4 regions of the Stenotrophomonas sp. YJH_SMC_19 genome follow, and region 2 is predicted to be linked to each of the others. Evidence: predicted binding sites of a transcription regulator. Region 2 holds the regulator's gene; each other region holds the start of a gene.

Region 1 (4,968 bases), on a different contig from region 2:
CACCGGCCACGGTTGCAAGCTTCTTGCCGTTGCCGCCGCCCACCTGGTTGCCCAGCAGGCCGCCGATCACTGCGCCGGTAGCGGTACCCGTGATGCGGTTCGGATCGCGCGAGTTGCGCTGCACTTCCACGTTCTTGCAGACCACGCGACTGCCGTCATTGAACTTGCGTCCCTCATCGCGCGGCCCATACGTCTGCGCACCGGCCACCGACGAAGCCGCCAGCAGCGTGCCCAGCACAAGCAATCGGGTCGAGGTCTTCATGGCCATCTCCTGAGTTCCGGTATGGCGCAAGTGTCCTCCTGCGGTTGGCAACCGGAAGTGAAATGCGCGTGTCCGCCGCCTCATCGGCCATCGCGCGTTCAGGAAGAGAATCCGCGCCCATCACGATCAGCCATCGTGATGGGCGCCGTCTCCCTACCGGCATTGCCCTCTGCTAGAACTCTTCCCAACCACCCGCATTGGCGGCCAGCGTCGGTTCCATCCGCGGCGACAGCACCGCCGGCCGGCGTACCGGTGCAACCGATGCCGCCACGGCTGCCAGCGCCGGGCGGACCGCTGCGGCGGCGGTCACCGCCCCCGTGCGGAACACCGAAACCGCCTCGGCCAGCAAGTTGGCCTGCTCCTCCATGGAGCGTGCCGCCGCGCTGGCTTCTTCCACCAGCGCCGCATTCTGCTGCGTGGTCTCGTCCATCTGCACCACCGCCTGGTTCACCTGTTCGATACCCGAGCTCTGCTCCTGCGAGGCGGCAGAGATATCGGCCATGATGTCGGTCACGCGCTGCACCGAGGCCACGATCTCGCCCATCGTGGTGCCGGCCTGGCGAACCAGCGCCGATCCATCGGCGACCTTGCCGACCGAATCCTCGATCAGGCCCTTGATCTCCTTGGCCGCACCGGCCGAGCGCTGCGCCAGCGTGCGCACCTCACTGGCAACCACCGCAAAGCCCCTGCCCTGCTCGCCGGCACGCGCAGCTTCCACCGCCGCGTTCAAGGCCAGGATGTTGGTCTGGAACGCGATGCCGTCGATGACACTGATGATCTCGGCGATCTTCTTCGACGAGGCTTCGATGGCCGACATGGTGGTGACCACCTGGCCGACCACCTCGCCGCCCTGTGAGGCGACGCCATGCGCACCGATGGCAAGCTGGTTAGCCTGGCGTGCGTGCTCGGCGTTCTGCTTCACGGTGGAGGTCAGTTCTTCCATCGACGCCGCCGTCTCTTCCAGGTTCGCCGCCTGCTGCTCGGTGCGACGCGACAGATCGGTGTTGCCCGAAGCGATCTCGCCTGCCGCCAGGTTGATGCTGGACGCGCTGGACTGGATACGGCCGACAATCTGCTTGAGCTGATCGACGGTGGCATTGCAGTCATCGCGCATGCGGGCGAACACGCCGTGGAAGTCACCCTGCATGCGCACGGTCAGGTCACCGCGCGAGATCGCCTGCAGCAGGCTCGACACCTGCACCAGGTTCTGGTCGGTGGTCTGCATCAGGCGATTGAGCCCTGCCACCATGTCGCGGAAATCGTAGGCGAAGCGATCTTCGTCACCGCGCAGGCTGAAGTCGCCTGCCGCGGCCGCTGTCGCCAACCGGCGGATCTCGCTGTTGATCGCCGACAGGCTGGTCTTGGTTTCGTCCATTGCCTGGGTGATCGCCGCCTTCTCGCCCGGCAGCGGATCCATGTCCACCGACAGGTCGCCACGGGCGTAATGCTTCATCACTTCGATCAGCCGGTTCTGCACCTGCACGTGCGAGCCGACCAGCGCATTGGTCTCGTGCACCATGCGCCCGTAGTCGCCGGGGAAGGCACTCTCATCCATGCGATAGCTGAGGCTGCCGGCATCGTGCTGGCGGGCCAGCTCGCCCTGCGCCGCCATCACCGACTGCAGCTGCGCCTGCATGCGCTGCATCGACCTGAGCAGCTGCGTCACCTCATCGTTGCCGGACGCGTCGATGCTGCTGTCCAGCCGCCCGTTGGCGATGCCGTCGGCCAGCTTCACCGCACCTTCCAGCGGGCGGGTCAGGCTGCGGGTGATGGCCCACGCCGCCAGTGAACCCAGTATCAGGCTCAGCACGCCGAACACGATCGACAGCGTGCCGGTCCAGGATTCGGTTGAACGGTATTCCTCGCGGCTGCGCTCGGTCAGTGTCTCCTGATGCCGCAGCAGGGTCGAGATCGCCTCATTCCATGCGGTGGCCAGGCCGTGCTCGGCGAGCAGTTCCTTGGCCGCACCGTCGAAATCACCGGCCTTCATGCGCTCGTGCAGATGCTGGGTGGAGGCGTCGGTGGCCTTGCGTGCCGCGTCGATTTTCGCAACAAGGGTATCGCCGGTGGCGTCGCGCGGAATCTTGATGTACTTGGCCCAGATACCGTCGTAGGTCTGCGACAGCTCCTGCGCCTTCTGATAATCCTTGTCGAAATCCTCGCCGCGCTTGATCACCATCAGCCGGCGATGCATCAGCACCGCGTTGTTGGTATCCAGCATGTCGTTCAACAGCCGCATCTTCACCATGTTGACGTCCACCACTTTCTCGAACTGGGCGGACTTCAGGTGATTCCCGTACAGCACCAAGCCGACGATGGCCACGATGAACAGCAGCAGCAATCCAAATCCGGCACCCAGCCGGGATCCCACTCGGAGGTTGCGTAACGCGAGCATCTCAATTCCCTTGATCATGGCCGTACGATCGATGACGGCGCAGGCAGGGGAAACTTTATGGGCCGATATTATTATATCGATCTAAAACTCTGGAACTGTGCAGACAGGTGTGAAAGCGAGCGACCCACGGGGCCTTATATCCATAAGGTATATCGCCACGCGTAGCGAGAATGGGATCAGGCAGGGACCTGCCAGCCCGTTGCGCGGCATTACGGGGCAGCTGGCCCCGGGAAGACCAGATCCTTCCCGAGCCTTGCCGCATAGATGCTCTCGAACTGGAAAGAGAGCACAAACCGGAACTCGCACGCCCCGGCGTAACGCTTGATGAAGTGGCAGATTTCCTCCCAGGCACGTTCAAACCCGCTCGCGCGGAAATGAAACGAGCCGAGCAGGCCCACCTGCCACTTGGCTTCGATCCCTTCCGCAACGACAGCTTCCGGTGGGTGGACGATGCTGAATCCGAAGCCCGTGTTGGAGGCTGGAAGATACCCATGCAGATCGTCAGTACCGTCGGAGTACTCGGCCTGGATCGAATCCAGCACGTGCAGCACGGCAGCCAGGTCGGCACCGGCTTCGACCTCGAGAAACAGCGAAATGCTCACTGCTTGCTCAAGCCGATAAGGGTATGCCGGTTGAAGAACCGCATCTTTCCCTCGATTGTGAAGTCCGTGCGCCTGATCTCGCCCAGCATCATCTCGCGCTGCGCTTCGTTCAACGTGCACGGCTCAAGAACATTCGCCTCCAGCACGAGGCCTGGCGGCGCCAGTCGCAGCTCGACAATGCAGGCATTGCCCTCGATGGGAACACCTGCTGGCCACGCCGTCATTGCGATCGCACGCATTTGCTCCTGATACGCCACCCGCTCCGCTTCCTCGATCTGCGGGTCCTGTTGATCCGGCGGGTTCGCCGCCACATGCAGAGCAGACTGAGTGGGCGTTGGCTCTGATATCGAACCAACGATCAGTTTGATCAGGGTGTTCTGTGAGGCCATTACCGCCAAGGCGATTACCAGAGCGGTGTAGCTGACACCACCAGCCTTCTGCAGCTCAAGGTGCCGCCGATGTTCCCCGCGATGCTCGGCATCAACCTTGCGGATAATCCTTCGGCAATGCGCCAGGTACAACGGATTCGCCAGGATTCCTGCAAGTACGCGAAACGCCACGAACGAGAGCAAGGACAACCATGGCAGCCCCAGCAGCACGAAGGTGGTCATCAGCAACGGCGAAAGGATGAACCAGATCGCGCCCCACGCATGCATGCGCCGGAAGAAGAACCAGAGTGACGAGAACAGGAATGCCGGCCAGTTCCAACGCCTTGGCGCCCTGCCGCTTGCTTCGTACAGCCTCCAGTAGTGGAGGTAGGTGGAGAACCGGTCTCCTACCACGATCGCCAGTGCGTCCTTTTCGCTCAGCCCATCGGAGGTTGCATCTGTGCGCTGTACTGCTTCGCTGCCGGTGCTGCCGAAGGTGGGCTCAATCCTTACTTTCATTCTCTTTTATCCAAACTCGCCACGAAATCATTCAAGACCGCTTGCCACGTAACATCGCGGCCATTGAGTCCCACCCTGCCTGTACTCAGCGCGGCCTTACTCGAACTCAATGCAACGGCCAGAAACGCTCTCAAGCCACGACGCAGATTGCAGTCACGACCTGCTCCGGCTCATCTTCGAGCGGCACACCCCAACCGGAAATTTCGAGGGCTCCGTACTCACCTCCGCTACAGAACCACTCCTCTGCTTCATCGAAATGCAACTCGGTGAAGCCAAGAAAATCTGAAACCAGACTTCCAATGCCAATTGAACCTACTGCAAGTCCACGATAGGACTTACGTGCAACGACATCCCACGGCATCCCCAATGCATAAACCTTGATCGCCCGCACCCCCCCGCCCCCGATCGTAATAAAGAGCGCAGCCATATCACCAGCGCGATCACCGCCTGGCAGGGAGAACAGGAGCCCGCCGTTTCCGCGCTCGTCAGGACCAGACCTTTCCAGACGAAGATCAGGCCCGTCCTTAAACCTGTACAACTGAGCATCCGTGTCGATCAGATATGCAGCGATAGCCGCGTCCAGATCACCGTATGACGCATGCAGAGGTATGGCTGCCATGGATACGCCAGGAACAATCGGCGCATCCCATGCAACGGAGAATCCACTGGAAATACCCACCCCAAAACAAGAATTTTTCAAACCACTGAATTCAACCCTCCGCTTCCGCGGATTCAAGAACTTCACCTTGTCATCACAAATCGAGCCACCAGAACCCTAAAAGCCCAGGCCCGCACCACGGCGAACAAATCGCACCAAAAATT
Region 2 (4,968 bases):
CCCGCAATTGGAACGTGTCTTGCAGGAGTCCACGCAGGGCAACGGCGCCGCGCTGGAACCCGGACTCGCAGAGCGACTGCACCAGAGCCTGGCCGAATGTGTCAGCAAGCAGGAAGCGCGAAACGAGCCGGCGGTCGTGCTGGTACCGGGCCCGGTGCGCGCCGCGCTGGCCCGCCTGGTCCGCCACAGCGTTCCGTCGTTGTCGGTCCTGGCCTACAGCGAGGTGCCGGAGGACAAGCGCCTGAAGCTGGTCGGAACGATCAGCTGACGCCGCCCACCGATGCGCCAGAAAACAGACACCACCTTCGAACCAACGCAACAGACAGATACCAAGGGGAACCCGCACCGTGCAGACCACCGACCACCCGAGTTCTCCGACCGCCACCCCGCCGTCTTCGTCCCGTGACCACAGCATGAAAATCAAACGATTCGTCGCCGCCGACATGCGCTCGGCCATGAACCTGGTGCGCAAGGAACATGGTCCTGACGCCGTGATCCTGTCCAACCGCCGGATCGAGGAAGGCGTCGAGATCGTCGCCGCGGCCAACTACGACGAGAGCGCCGTGCAGCGTGCACTGGAAGCCTCGCGCCGTGATGTCGCACCGCCGCCGGCACCCAAGCCGCGCACCGCTGCCGACGCGGTGATCGCCGCGGTCACCCGCCGCCGCAGCAGCACCCCGGCGCCGGAACCGGTCGCCGCCACCACCTCGGCGGTGGCCGCCCTCGCCCGTGCGGCCGTTGGGGCCACCGGCCGTACCCTGGACAGCGCCGACGAGATCGTGCCGACCCGTGGCAGCACTGGCTTCGCCGCCACCCTGGCGCGCGCCGCCGTCAACAAACCGGCGCTGCCCGAACAGAGCTTCGCCCCGTTCGCCGAGGCCATCGTTGCACCGGCCGCCACCGTGCCGGCCAACCGCGCCCGCTTCCAGATCGACCCGCCGCGCGAGATGCATCACGAAAGCGTGGCCCCGGCCGTGCAGCCGCCACCGCTGCCGACCGCTGCCGTGACCGAAGCGCAGCCCGGGATCGCCGCCAGCGAACCGGCAGCGGCCGAAGCCGCCGGCGAAGCCAGCCCGGCCCCCATGCTGGCCCTGGCACCGACGCTGACCGTGGTTGCCCAGGACGACGCCGAGATCCGCCAGCTGCGCCAGGAAGTGGCCGGCATGCGCCAGGTGATCGAGCGCGAGATGAACCGCTTCACCGACGAGCGCCTGCGTGGCAGCCCGGTGCGCGCCACCGCGCTGGACCTGATGGACGAGTACGGTTTCGACGCCGGCCTGGCCCGCGACGTGGCCATGCAGATCCCGCTGGAGACCGAAGCCCATCGTGGCCGCGGCCTGATGCTGGGGCTGATCTCGCGCAAGCTGCCGATCGCCCCGGTCGACCCGCTGGAGGAAGGCGGCGTGATCGCCTTGGTCGGCCCGACCGGCGCCGGCAAGACCACCACCATCGCCAAGCTGGCCTCGCGCTTCGCCGAGAAGCATGCGCCGCGCGATGTGGCCCTGGTCACCACCGACACCACCCGCATCGGCGCCCGCGAGCAGCTGTACGGCTACGGCCGCCAGCTCGGCATCGCGGTGCACGAGGCCAACAGCGGCACCGACCTGGACCAGCTGCTGGAACGCCTGAAGGACTACAAGCTGGTGCTGATCGACACCGCCGGCCTGGGCCCGCGCGACCGCGCGCTGGCCGCGCAGCTGCAGTGGCTGCGCGCCGCCCGCCAGGTACGCACCCTGCTGGTGCTGCCGGCCAACACCAGCTTCGGCGACATGGACGAGGTGGTCCGCCGCTTCGGCGCCGCCAACCTGCAGGGCCTGGTGTTGAGCAAGCTGGACGAGACCGGCCGCTTCGGCAACGCCCTGTCAGTGGCCGTGGACCACGCCCTGCCGATCACCTGGGTGACCGATGGCCAGGACGTTCCGGAGGACCTGCACCGGGCCAGTGCGGCCAATCTCGTACTTCGCCTTGAAGATTTGCGCCGCGCGGCCGATATGCCCTGCAACCCGGAGTTGAACCATGCCGTCGCGTGAGTACGCCAAGCTGACCAAGACCTTCCCGCTGTCGGCCACCCGCAGCGAGCCGCTCGGCCCTGTGCGCACCATTGCCGTCACTGGCGGCAAGGGCGGCGTGGGCAAGACGAATGTGTCCGCCAACCTGGCGGTGGCACTGGCCGGGATGGGCAAGCGCACGCTGCTGCTGGACGCCGATCTGGGCCTGGCCAACATCGACGTGATCCTGGGGCTGAACCCGACCTTCACGCTGGCCGACCTGGTCGCCGGCCGCTGCTCGCTGGACGACGTCATCGTCGAAGGCCCGAACGGCGTGCTGGTGGTGCCGGCCGCGTCCGGCCGCCGGCACATGGCCGAGCTGGCCCCGGCAGAGCACGTCGGCCTGGTCAACGTGTTCTCCGAGCTGGAACGCGAACTGGACATCATGGTGGTGGACACCGCCGCAGGCATCACCGACGGCGTGCTGACCTTCTGCCAGGCCGCGCAGGACACCGTGGTGGTGGTCTGTGACGAGCCGGCCTCGATCACCGACGCCTACGCGCTGATCAAGGTGCTGTCGCGCGAACGCGGCGTGGACCGCATCCAGGTAGTGGCCAACATGGTGCGCGACCCCAACGAGGGCCGCGTGCTGTACGAAAAGCTGACCCGCGTCTGCGAGAAGTTCCTCGCCGATGTCTCGCTGAACTACCTGGGCTGCGTGCCGCAGGACGACTGGCTGCGCCTGTCGGTGCAGCGCCAGCAGCCGGTGGTGAAGGCCTACCCGTCCAGCCCGGCCGCGCTGGCGATCACCGAGATCGCGCGTCGCACCGCACGCTGGCAGGCGCCGACCGAACCGCGTGGCGGCGTCGAGTTCTTCCTCGAGCGCATCCTCAAGCAGCGCGGGGTGGCCGCATGAAAGGCGCAGCCCAGTACAGGGAAGTCCAGCGCTCGGCGGCCAACGAGGTCATCGCCCAGCATTCGGACCTGGTGCGGCGCATCGCCCACCACCTGGCCGCGCGGTTGCCGGCCAGCGTTGAAGTGGACGACCTGATCCAGGCCGGCATGATGGGCCTGATAGAAGCGTCGCGCAGCTACGACGCCGACCAGGGCGCCTCGTTCGAGACCTATGCCTCGATCCGCATCCGCGGTTCGATGATCGACGAGATCCGCCGTGGCGACTGGGTGCCGCGCTCCGTGCACCGCCGTGCACGCGATGCCGCCGCCACCATCCGCCGCCTGGAACAGAGCAGCGGCCGCGCCGCCAGCGCCACCGAAGTGGCCGCCGCGATGGAGATGCCGCTGCCCGAATACCTGCGGTTGATGGAAGACGCCGCACGTGGCCAGGTGCTGAGCCTGGAGTCGCGCATCGAGGACCAGGGCGAGCTGGACACCGTCGCCCAGGGCGGCCCGACCCCGCAGCAGGTACTGGAGCGTGGTGAGTTCGGCCGCGAGCTGGGCAAGGCCATCGGCCACCTGCCCGAGCGCGAACAGCTGGTGCTCTCGCTCTACTACGAGCAGGAACTGAACCTGAAGGAGATCGGCGCGGTGCTCGGCGTGAGCGAGTCGCGGGTCTGCCAGATCCACGGCCAGGCGGTGCTGCGCCTGCGTGGCCGGCTCAAGATTTTCGAGGCGGCGGACGCCGGCCTGGAAGAATGAACATGCCCGAGGCGGCTGCCCCCGGCCGCCCGGAATGAACAACAAAGGAACTCTGCTTTGAACAAGAACATGCGCATCCTGATCGTCGATGACTTCTCGACCATGCGTCGGATCGTCAAGAACCTGCTGGGCGATCTGGGCTTCACCAATACCGCCGAAGCCGAGGACGGGCATGCCGCGCTGTCGCTGCTGCAGAGCCAGCCGTTCGATTTCGTGGTCACCGACTGGAACATGCCGGTGATGACCGGCATCGAGCTGCTGAAGGCGATCCGTGCCGATGCCAAGCTTAAGACCCTGCCAGTGCTGATGGTCACCGCCGAAGCCAAGCGCGAACAGATCATCGAAGCCGCCCAGAACGGCGTGAACGGCTACATCATCAAGCCGTTCACTGCGCAGACGCTGGAAGAGAAGCTCGGCAAGATCTTCGAACGCCTGGCGGCCAGCGCCTGATGGATACCACGGTCGACAAGAGCGCCCTCGCCCTGCGCCTGCAGGAAGCCCTGGACGCACTCGAGTCCGGTGACGAGGCCGCCTGGCGGCAGCGCATCGACGGACTGGTCGCGCTGCGTACGCAGCCGATGATGAGCGGCCTCTCGCGGCTGGCCCGCGAGCTGGGGCAGGCACTGGGTGAGCTGCCGACCGTGCCCAGCGAGGCCGGTGAGCTGGACGACGCCTGCGCACGCCTGGACCACGTGGTGGCAATGACCGAACAGGCCACGCACCGCACCCTGGACCTGGCCGAGGAATGCCGCAGCCTGACCGAACAGCTGCGTGCTGAAGGCCTGCAGCCGGGCCAGGACGCGCAGCTCGAGCGCATCCGCCACAACCTGACCGAGATCGCCCTGACCCAGAGCTACCAGGACCTGACCGGGCAGATCATCCGTCGCGTGGTCGGCATCGTCCGCCGCGTGCACGAGGGCTTCGGCGCACTCGGCCTGCCGCCGGAACAGCATCGCACCGACCCGGAACTGGCCGGGCCGGCACTGAAGGGACTGGACCGCCACGCGGTCTCGCAGAACGACGCCGACGACCTGTTGTCGGATCTGGGGCTGTAAGCATGAGCGCGGTATCCGACGACATCACTGCCGACTTCATCATCGAGGCACAGGAAATCCTGGATCGCCTGGGCGAACAGCTGGTGTCGCTGGAGCAGGCACCGCAGGACACCGAGCAGCTCAACGCGGTGTTCCGTGGATACCACACGCTCAAGGGCGGTGCCGGCTTCCTTGGCGTCACCGCGATGGTCGAACTGTGCCACGCCGCTGAAGAGGCCCTGGGCATCGCGCGTGCCGGGCAGGCGGTGCTGCAGGCCCACCACTTCGAC
Region 3 (4,968 bases), on a different contig from region 2:
GGCCCCGTTCGTCACCCACACCATGGACCTGGACAAGATCAACGACGCCTTCGACCTGATGCATGAAGGCAAGTCGATCCGTTCGGTGGTCCACTACTGAGCCACGTCATGGGCTGGTTCGATGCCCTGCGCCGGCCGCGTGCGGAAGACCCGCGCGCGGCCCTGGTGGTGCCGATCGAGCAGGCGTTGCGTGCGCTGGGCTGGGTCGACGGCGAGGTGGGACCACCGCGTGCGGTGACTTCGGCCTTCGGCAGCGACGATGGCATGCCGTTCGAGCAGTGGCTTGCGCAGGTATTCCTGCCGCGCCTGCACGAAGCCCGCGCCGACGGCCAGTGGCCACCACGCAGCGACGTGGCGGTGGCGGCGTATCGCAACCTGGACGGCCAGCCTGGCGTCGAATCGTTGCTGCGCCTGCTGGCACAGCTGGATGAACGGATCAACCAAGGCATCCACGCCGGGCGTGGATAACCCGACCAAGGTCGGCATCTACCAGAAGCACGCGTGCGCTGACGCGCCGCGCAGGAGAGCACCATGGAACGCATTGAACACCGCGCATGTTTTGGCGGCTGGCAGGACGTCTACCGCCATCATTCGACCACGCTGGGCTGCGACATGCAGTTCGCCGTGTACCTGCCACCGCAGGCGGAAACACAGAAGCTGCCGGTGCTGTACTGGCTGAGCGGCCTGACCTGCACCGAGCAGAATTTCATCACCAAGGCCGGCGCGCAGCGTTATGCGGCCGAGCACGGTGTGATCATCGTCGCGCCCGACACCAGCCCGCGCGGTGATGACGTAGCCGATGCCGAGGGCTACGACCTGGGCAAGGGGGCAGGGTTCTACCTCAATGCCACCCGCGCACCGTGGGCGAAGCACTACCGCATGCATGACTACGTGGCGCAGGAGCTGCCGGCGCTGATCGAGGCGAACTTCGCGGTGACCGACGCGCGCGCGATCAGTGGCCATTCGATGGGCGGCCATGGCGCGCTGGTGATCGCGCTGCGCAACCCCGGGCGCTATCGCAGCGTGTCGGCGTTTTCGCCGATCGTCGCGCCCAGCCACGTGCCGTGGGGGCAGAAGGCCTTCCATGCCTATCTGGGCGACAACCCGGCCGACTGGGCGCAATGGGATGCCTGCGAGCTGATCGCTATGGCTGACGAGCGCCTGCCGCTGCTGGTCGACCAGGGCGAGGCGGACGAATTCCTGCAGACCCAGCTGCAGCCGCAGCGCCTGCAGCAGGCCTGCGATGCCGCCGGCCATCCGCTGACCCTGCGCCTGCAGCTCGGCTACGACCACAGCTACTACTTCATCGCCAGCTTCATCGGCGAGCACATCGCCCACCACGCCCGCGCCCTGCAGGGCTGAGCGCTTTCCGGTAGCGCCGGCCGCTGGCCGGCAACCTGCAGCCCTGTGATTCATTGGGTTTGCCGGCCAGCGGCCGGCACTACCATCGCGGTGCACTCGGAGTGTCGTTTTGCCGCAGTGGATCACGCCGCTGTGGCGTGCCGGCGCGCTATCGTGCGCGTAGACGGCCTTGCGGATCGGGGGGATGCATGCCGGTAGTGCTGGCGCTGCTGTATGTGCTGTGCCATGGCCTGGTGCTGGCCCTGTGGCCTGGCCCCGCCGGGGTAGGCTCCTTCGTTTTTCTGACCGGCGCACCGCTGCTGGCGGCGGCCGCCTGCCTGTGGCGGGCCCGCCGCGACCGCGCGGCACTGGGGTGGCGCGCCACGGCATTGGCACTGCTGCTGTGGGCCGGCGGCATGGCGTTCAACATGATCGACGCCTTGGGCGCCGGGCGTGCTGATTTCACCCCGCGCGCAAGCCTGTTCCTGTACGTGCTGTATGGCGTGCCCCTGGTGTTCATCCTGGCCCGGGCACGCCGCGAGCGCCTGAGCATCAGCCTGATCGACGCGGCGATGGCGGCGCTGCTGGGTGTGCTGTTCTTCGTGCACACCGCATCGTTCGCCGCCCGTGTCGAGGTCGACGCCCATGCGATGTCCAACATGCAGCGCATGTTCGACATCCAGAACCTGTGTATCGCCGCGTTCGCCGTGGTGCGATGGCTGGCCGGCGACGTGCCCGAACGGCGCAGGTTCTTCCGCGCACTGGCGCTGTACGCACTGGCCTATCTGCTGGTGGCCTACTACATCAACCACTACACCTCCGATGATGCATTCGGTGCGTTCAACGATCTGCTGATCGACGTACCTTTTCTGCTGATCGCCTGCTTGGCGCTGGACACGGCGCCGGACACAGGCACCACGGCACACCCGCGGCTGGCGAGGACGGTGCAGGCCGCCGGTCCGATCATCCTGCCATTGCTGCTGCTGGTGGTCGGCACGCTGGTGGTCGATCATGCGCGGCCGTTGGCCGTTGCCGGCTTCGTCGTAGCCACCCTTGGCTTCGGCCTGCGCAGCGTCCTGCTGCAGACCGATCTTCTGGAACGCCAGGCAGCACTGGATCAACTGGCGCGGCAGGATGGCCTGACCGGCGTGGCCAACCGCCGCGAGTTCGACGCACGGCTGACGTCCGAGTGGAATCGCGCACGGCGCAGCGGCACCGAGCTGGGCCTGCTGCTGGTGGATATCGACCACTTCAAGGCCTTCAACGACCAGCACGGCCATCCGGCCGGTGATCGTTGCCTGCAGGCGGTGGCCGGGGTGCTGAAGGTCATAGCCGGTCGCGGTGGTGACAGCGTTGCGCGTTATGGCGGTGAAGAGTTCGCCGTCATCGTGCCCGGAAGCCCGTTGTCGGGCGTGCTGGCGCTGGCCGAGCGGCTGCGCGAAGCGGTCGAAGCGCTGCCATTGCCGGAAGGCCCGGTCAGCATCAGCGTCGGCGTGGGTTACCTGCATCCGCCGGCTCTGGCCAGTGCCGATCAGTTGCTGGCAGACGCCGATGCCGGCCTGTATGCCGCCAAGCGGGCTGGCCGCAACCAGGTGATCCTGCATGCGCACGTGCTGGATGACGAGGGCAGCACGCACGGAACGATGGACTGCTGAGCAGCTCTCTGCATGCGATCACACGGGGGGGCGCGACGGCTTATCGCTGCCGCAACCAGCCGGTCGGATCGAGCAGCCTCAGCCCGACCGGTGACAACGAGCGTTGTCGCAACGGCAGGTTTGCCGCCTGCACGGCCATCGCACAGCGTGCCAGTTGCCGGCGCAACGGTGCCAGCGTGTCGTCTTCGCGGGGCCGCGCATGCCGCCATTGTGCGATGCGCAGCAGGCAGACCAGCAGGTCCAGCTCGCTGGCGGCAATGAAGGGAGAGCCGGCCGGCAGCAGATCGATCGGAGCGGCGGGGGTGGCCAGCAGGGGCAGCAGGCCGATGAAGGCGTCGCATCCCTCCTGGCCAAGCCCGAGTCCGCTCAGCTGGGCAAGGCCATTGGCCTGCAGATCGGGGTCGCGCAACTGCCGTATCGCGCCCAGCAGCGCCTGTTCGCCGCGGCCGAACTGTCGACCGAAGGCGCGGTAGTTGACCCGGGTGGGAAACAACGGGGAACGGGAGGCCATGGTGGCTAGGGCTGTGGGTCGCGGGTTTCCACCAGCACCGGACAGGGCGCGTGGTCGATGGTCCATTGCCCGATCGAGGGTTCGAACAGGCGTTCCAGCCGGGACAGGTGGCGGTGGCCGATGACGATCAGGTCGCACTTCAGGCGCCGGGCCTGCTCGCTGATCACTTCGCCCGGGTCGCCGGAGGGAATCTGCGCGATGGCGTCGACGCCGCGTTCGCGCAGCTCGGCCAGGGCTTCGGCCAGCACCGCTTCGGCCCGCGAGCGCTGGCGGGCGGCTTCCGGGTACTCGATGCGGTCGGCTTCGCTGGCATCGGCCGCCAGCGCGAATTCGGGGTCGAGCACGCACAGCAGGTGCAGGCGGCTGTGGGGGCCGGCGATGGCGGCGGCCAGGTCCAGCACGCGCGCGTGCTGGGGGCCACCATCCAGGGCGACCAGCAGGGTATTGAACATGGATGTCTCCTTGGCAGGCCGGGGATGGTCGCCGATGTCACCGCGCGCACCCATGCCGTGCGCGGCAGTCAATGAATGCGTCTAACGCAATCCACCGTGGTTGCAAGTGCCGTAAAGTCATCTGATTTACTGGAGACTGTCATGCCCCTGCCGGACCTGAACCTGTTGCTGGCACTGGACGTGCTGATTGACGAATGCAGCGTGGCCGCCGCCGCGCGCCGGATGAACCTGAGCGCGCCGGCGATGAGCCGTACCCTGGGCCGGATCCGCACCGCGCTGGGCGACCCGGTGCTGGTGCGTGCCGGCCGCGGTCTGGCGCCCACGCCCCGCGCCCTGCAGCTGCGCGAGCAGGTCCGCGATGTGATCGAGCAGGCCCACCGCGTCTTCAACGCCGGTCGTGAAGTGGACATGCGCGTGCTCGAGCGGACCTTCAGCGTGCGTGCCAATGATGTGTTCGTCGGGGGGTTCGGCGGACGCCTGCGCGAGCTGTTCCGCCAGCAGGCGCCGCGCGCAGTGCTGCGCTTCGTGCCCGAAGGCGATACCGATGACGATGCGATGGCGCAGGGCCGGATCGACCTGTACATCAGCACGGCCGGCAAGCATGCGCCCGATACCAAGGTGCAGAACCTGTTCAGTACCTCGTTCATGGGCGCCGCGCGCGAAGATCATCCCTTGTTCGATGAGGAGATCAGCGCCGAGCGTTTTGCCGCCTGCGACCACATCGCGGTGTCGCGCCGCGGCTTGCCGCGTGGCCCGATCGACGATGATCTGGCCGCGCTGGGCCTGCAGCGGCGGGTGGCGCTGATCAGCCCGACCTTCCACGGCGCGATCTTCGCGGCGGCCGAATCGGACCTGATCCTGCCGCAGATGCCGAGCGTGATGCTGGAGCGGATCGTCAGCATGCGCCTGCCGCTGCGCCTGTTCCCGCTGCCGATCCCGGTGCGGACCGCCGCCATCGTGCAGGCCTGGCATCCACGCCTGGACAACGACGCCGCCCACCAGTGGCTGC
Region 4 (4,968 bases), on a different contig from region 2:
ATTGATGGCCGGGTCCAGTCGCGGGTCGTCCGGTAGCTGCATGCCGAAGCGCTGTTGCAGCACGGCACGCACATCACCCACATCATGCAGCGGGCGCTTGTCCGGTGCCTGCCCGGGGCGATACTCGGTGTAGTTGCCGCTGCCGATGGTGCGGCGCCAGTCCGGCCCGGTCAGCGACGCGCGCAGCTGCCCGGGGAAACTGGAATCGGGATGGGTGCACACGTACCAGTTGCCCACCACGTTATCGATCGGTGCCGGCGCCTGCAGGTCGAACCGATACATCGCCCGCCAACCATCGTTGGACTCGGCCGACAGCACGAAATCACCCTCGTCGGTCAGGCGCTGCAGCAGATAGCGTTCGTGCGGCGTGGCCTGCGGCTGCGGATCATGCAGGCGCAGCGGCACGGTCGGGGTCAGGCTGCCGAAACCGGCATCCACCAGCCAATCGTCGCTGTCTACGTTCACGCGCAGCAGCAGGTGGGTACGCGCGGTCAGTTCGCCGTCCTGGGCGGTCAGCAGTACCCGCGCGCTCAATGGCTGCGCATCGAAGCCCAATGCCTGCAGCAGCGCCAGCAACCCGCCATTGAGTTCGAAGCAGTAACCACCGCGGCGCTCGTCGAGCAGCTTGCGCTGCACGCTGTCCAGGTCGATCGGCACCGCATCGCGCAGCAGGCAGCTGAGGGTCTCGAAGGGCAGCAGTGCGTTGTGGCGCTGCTGCAGCAGGGTCAGGCCGGCCAGGGTCCGCGGTGGCGGCGCATCCAGCTGCAGGCGCTGCAGGTAGCGGGGGACATCGAGCGTCGTCATGGAGGCAGCGGGCGGGGGAGGGATGTCCACTGTGCTCCCCCAACCGGGGGTGAGGTCAAGCGCGGTGGCGCGGAATAGCGTCAATTGGCGCCGGCTTGAGAGAGGAGGGCTCTGGCTTCTTTGCTTCGGGGATCGGAATCAAAAGAAACTCATTACGCTCATTAGGCTGGATAACTTTTCCAACTGCGTCGTAGCTCTGCAGAGGGAACAGGGATACGCGCGTTGTGAAAGCGCCCATTACTGCGACCGGAACCCCCAGAACAATTCCCGCCCAAGAGCCATGCATGGCGGAAAGCAGGCCTTCAACCCAAAGCACGCTGCCGAACAGATAGAAGATCATGCCAGTAGCAGCGGCAGCGTATCGCCAGCGGCGCTCTCGCTTGGGCATGTGAAATTCAATGCCGGCGCCATCCATGCTGCGCCGTGCCAGTGTGCTTATGCCCCTGATATGGCGCCATTTTATGCTTGGCGAGTAGCAGCGCATGAGGTTGAAGTAGGCCCGGCGCTCCTCGCGCCCGACCAGGAGGCCATAGCGCCCTCGAAATGCCTCCTGCAACGTGGACTCCTTTACCCAGCTTGCTTCCAGATCATCCTCTGAATGATCCGCGATCTTCAGCAAGTACTCGCGATCCCGATGCTTTGACTCTCTCCAGCGGTGGAAACTGTCCATAGGAGGTCCGAAGAACCAGCGCACGATAGTTGCGAGGACAACTATGACAGTACCGATCCCGACAGGGATGCCAAGCGTCTGAATCTGATTCAGTACCGTGCTGCTAAGCATGGCTGCAGTTGCTCCAAGGTAGTTGTGTGAAACGTAGTTCTATCAGTCGGGATTCTCAGGAGATGAGAAATGGAGGTGTTCTCTGTCATCGCATCGTCGCTTGTTGCCGGTACAAGAAGCGAGATCGGATCCGCGAAGAAGAAAATTAGACCTAAAGTTTCTTCGCATACGGCCGATACAGGTGCGTCTTTCCGCCTGGAGTCTGTCATGTCGGCCGTTGTCCCCCACCTCCGGTCCCTGCGCACGCGCCTTGCTGCGTTGCACTCGGCGTCCCCCGGGCTGCTGCGCTGGCTGCAGCCACATCGGCTCAGCGTGGCCAACAAGCTCAAGGCCACACTGTGGATCTGCGGCCTGGGCCTGGTGGCGATCGCTGCTGTCTACGCCTGGACTGGCCATGCCAACGCACTGGCTGCGCGCAGCCAGGCCAGCTACCAGCGCGGCAGCGATCTGGCTGCCAGCCTGTCCACGCGGGTGGCCGAAGCGCGTCGCCTGCAGACCCAGTATGCACGCAGTTTCGATGATGCCGACCGCGCGCAGCTGTTGGCCACGCAGAAGGCGTTGCAGACCGATCTGCAGGCGCTGCGCGCGATGCCGATGGATGCGGGCCGGCGCAAGGCCCTGCAGGCGCTGACCGAAGCCGCCGACGCGTTCTCGCAGGGTGTGGCCGCCCTGTTCGAACGGGTCGACGAGATGGGCCGTGGTGATGCCGGCCTCGCTGCGCAGCTGCAGCAGGCCGCCGACACCCTGCAGGCGCAGGTGGATGTGCAGCAGCGGCCCGCGCTGGCGCTGTCCCTGCAGAAGATGCGAAGGCAGGAGGCACTGCTGCTGCTCGACGGTGATTCCACCCACGCCGACCGCGCCAGCGAGGAGAAGCTGCCGTTCGACCTCGCGCTGGCGGGCCTGCCTGCGGATGTGCAGGACACCCTGCGCACCGGGATGGAGGCGTATCAGGCCGCACTGCTGGGGTATACCGCTGCCCGCGTCGGCCTGGATGTGGAAGCGCAGTCGCTGCTGGATACCGCCACGGGCGTAGCGCCGGCGTTGGCCGCATTCCAGCAGGCACAGGTGGCGGCGCTGGCCAGGGCGCAGGCACGCCAGCAGGCCGGCGCGCGCACCATGAGCGTGGTGTTCGCACTGACCCTGCTGCTGGTGGCCGGCGTGCTGATCACCAGCCTGGTGCTGGTGCTGCGTGCGGTGCGCCAGCCGATCCAGGACACCCTGCGTTTCGCCAGCGACATCGCCGACGACCGCCTCGACACCACCCTGCGCGTCTACAACGCCAACGATGAAATCGGCCAGCTGGCCCAGCGCCTGGTCGACATGCAGCAGCGCCTGCGCGCGCGCATCGAGACCGAGCGTGCGGTGGCCCGCGGCAACACCCGCGTGCGCCAGGCATTGGACAGCGCACAGGCCGGCTTGATGGTGATCGATGCCGAAGGCCTGGTGGCGTACGCCAATCCGGCGCTGCTGGAGCAGCTTGCACTCCGGCTTGAAGATCTGGTGGGGAGCGATGCGGTACGCCTGCATCCGGCACTGGCCAGCCTGGCTGGCGTGCGCCAGCGCGAGGAGCGCGAGATCGGTCATGCCGGCGTCCGCTACCAGTTGATCGCCAATGCCATCACCGACGAAGGGCATTTCCTCGGCGTGGCAGTGGAGTGGCGCAGCCGCGCGCTGGAAACGCTGCTGGAAACCGAAGTGGCAGCACTGGTCGACGCCGCCGCACATGGCGACCTGCACGGCCGCATCGCGCTGGAGGGAAAACAGGGCTTCGTGCGCACGTTGTCGACCAGCATCAACCGCCTGCTGGCGACCTTCGAGACCAACCTCGGCGATCTGCAGGCGCTTCTGGCGGCGCTGGCCCGTGGTGACCTCAGCGTGCGCATGGAAGGTGAGCTGCAGGGCGTGTTCGCACGCATGCGCGACGATGCCAACGCCACGGTCGCGCAACTGGGCCGCATCGTCACCCGCATCCAGCAGGCGACGTCCAGCCTCGACACCGGCGTTGGTGAGATCGTTGCCGGGCACCATGATCTGTCGCAGCGTACCGAACAGCAGGCGGCCAACCTGGAAGAAACGGCAGCGTCGATGCACGAGTTGACCGACACCGTTGGCCGCAATGCCGATGCCGCGGGCCGCGCAGATGCCCTAGTGCAGGGGGCGGCCGCGGTGGCCCAGCGCGGTGGCGAGGCCGTCGGCCAGGTGGTCGCGACCATGCATGGCATCAGCGAGGCCTCGCGGCGGATCGGCGACATCACCCAGCTGATCGATGGCATCGCTTTCCAGACCAACATCCTCGCGCTGAATGCCGCGGTGGAAGCCGCGCGCGCAGGTGAGCAGGGCCGCAGCTTCGCCGTGGTGGCTGCGGAAGTGCGCCTGCTGGCCCAGCGCAGTGCCGAAGCGGCCAAGCAGATCAAAGGACTGATCGAGGATTCGGTGGCGCGTGTTGGCCAGGGCAACCAGCAGGCCGAGCAGGCGGGCATCACGATGGGCGAGATCGTTGGCAGCGTGCAGCAGCTGGCCGAGCTGCTGGCCGGTATCCGCAGTGCATCGCAGGACCAGCATGCCGGCATCGCGCAGGTGAAGCAGACCATCGTGCAGATGGAAGCCAGCACCCAGCGCAACGCCAGCCTGGTGGAAGAGGCTGGTGCCTCCACCGCGCAGATGCAGGCGCAGGTACACGCGCTGACCGAAGCGGTGGGCGCGTTCCAGTTGCAGTCGATGCCACAGGCGCGCGCTGCGGCCTGATCGTGCTCCGGTAGTGCCGGCCGCTGGCCGGCACTACCCTTGTGGCTCAATACACGTCGCGACGGTAGCGCCCGGTCTCCAGCAGCGTTTCCACTTCTTCATCACCCAGTGCTTCGCGCAGCACCTGGTCCACGCCTTCGGCCATGCCCAGCAGCGAACCGCAGACGTGGATGACCGTACCACGCTGCATCCAGTCGCGCAGGGCATCGGCTGCTGCACGCAGGCGATCCTGCACATAGCCGCCCTCACCATCGCGCGAGAACGCCAGGTCCACCCGCGCGAGATGGCCATCGGCCTGCCACGCTTCGATCTCATCGGCGAACAGGAAGTCGTGCGCGCGCTGGCGTTCGCCGAACAGCAGCCAGTGCCCGTGTTCACCTGCATGCGCGGCTTCGCGCAGCAGGCTGCGCAGGCCCGCGATGCCGGTGCCATTGCCGATCAGCACCATCGGCGCACCGCCAACGCGATGGAAACCGGGGTTGCGGTGCACGCGGGCCACGATGCTGGCACCGACCGGCGCATGCAGCGACAGCCAGCCCGAACCCAGGCCAGTGCGTCCGGTTTCGTCATGGACCAGCCGCACCACCAGTTCGACCGCACCGTCATCCGTACAGGATGCGATGGAGTACTCGCGCCCC

The links. Region 2 encodes FliA, which starts transcription of late flagellar genes. Its sites were predicted from a motif close to TAAAGTTTNNCNNNCNNNGGCCGATAA; they were not measured.
Region 1: AC5P5R_RS00575 (methyl-accepting chemotaxis protein) is a predicted target of FliA. The motif match lies at 2,689-2,715, and genes of this name have one in related genera.
Region 3: AC5P5R_RS08185 (GGDEF domain-containing protein) is a predicted target of FliA. The motif match lies at 1,416-1,442, and genes of this name have one in related genera.
Region 4: AC5P5R_RS08845 (methyl-accepting chemotaxis protein) is a predicted target of FliA. The motif match lies at 1,738-1,764, and genes of this name have one in related genera.

Annotation. Positions count from the first base shown of each region.
Region 1 covers NZ_JCAFRI010000001.1:130,888-135,855, forward strand. Annotated here, with positions in the region: gene AC5P5R_RS00570 (glycine zipper 2TM domain-containing protein) at 1-268, opposite strand, end outside; gene AC5P5R_RS00575 (methyl-accepting chemotaxis protein) at 435-2,657, opposite strand; gene AC5P5R_RS00580 (hypothetical protein) at 2,867-3,259, opposite strand; gene AC5P5R_RS00585 (DUF2628 domain-containing protein) at 3,256-4,146, opposite strand; gene AC5P5R_RS00590 (hypothetical protein) at 4,277-4,882, opposite strand.
Region 2 covers NZ_JCAFRI010000024.1:55,517-60,484, forward strand. Annotated here, with positions in the region: gene flhA (flagellar biosynthesis protein FlhA) at 1-268, shown strand, start outside; gene flhF (flagellar biosynthesis GTPase FlhF) at 414-2,030, shown strand; gene AC5P5R_RS19205 (MinD/ParA family ATP-binding protein) at 2,017-2,904, shown strand; gene AC5P5R_RS19210 (RNA polymerase sigma factor FliA) at 2,901-3,644, shown strand; gene cheY (chemotaxis response regulator CheY) at 3,702-4,094, shown strand; gene AC5P5R_RS19220 (protein phosphatase CheZ) at 4,094-4,699, shown strand; gene AC5P5R_RS19225 (chemotaxis protein CheA) at 4,702-4,968, shown strand, end outside.
Region 3 covers NZ_JCAFRI010000005.1:145,841-150,808, reverse strand. Annotated here, with positions in the region: gene AC5P5R_RS08200 (S-(hydroxymethyl)glutathione dehydrogenase/class III alcohol dehydrogenase) at 1-100, shown strand, start outside; gene AC5P5R_RS08195 (YqcC family protein) at 109-468, shown strand; gene fghA (S-formylglutathione hydrolase) at 532-1,362, shown strand; gene AC5P5R_RS08185 (GGDEF domain-containing protein) at 1,551-2,996, shown strand; gene AC5P5R_RS08180 (hypothetical protein) at 3,037-3,507, opposite strand; gene AC5P5R_RS08175 (universal stress protein) at 3,513-3,959, opposite strand; gene AC5P5R_RS08170 (LysR family transcriptional regulator) at 4,101-4,968, shown strand, end outside.
Region 4 covers NZ_JCAFRI010000006.1:51,720-56,687, forward strand. Annotated here, with positions in the region: gene AC5P5R_RS08835 (arylamine N-acetyltransferase family protein) at 1-804, opposite strand, end outside; gene AC5P5R_RS08840 (hypothetical protein) at 860-1,585, opposite strand; gene AC5P5R_RS08845 (methyl-accepting chemotaxis protein) at 1,793-4,330, shown strand; gene AC5P5R_RS08850 (PepSY domain-containing protein) at 4,377-4,968, opposite strand, start outside.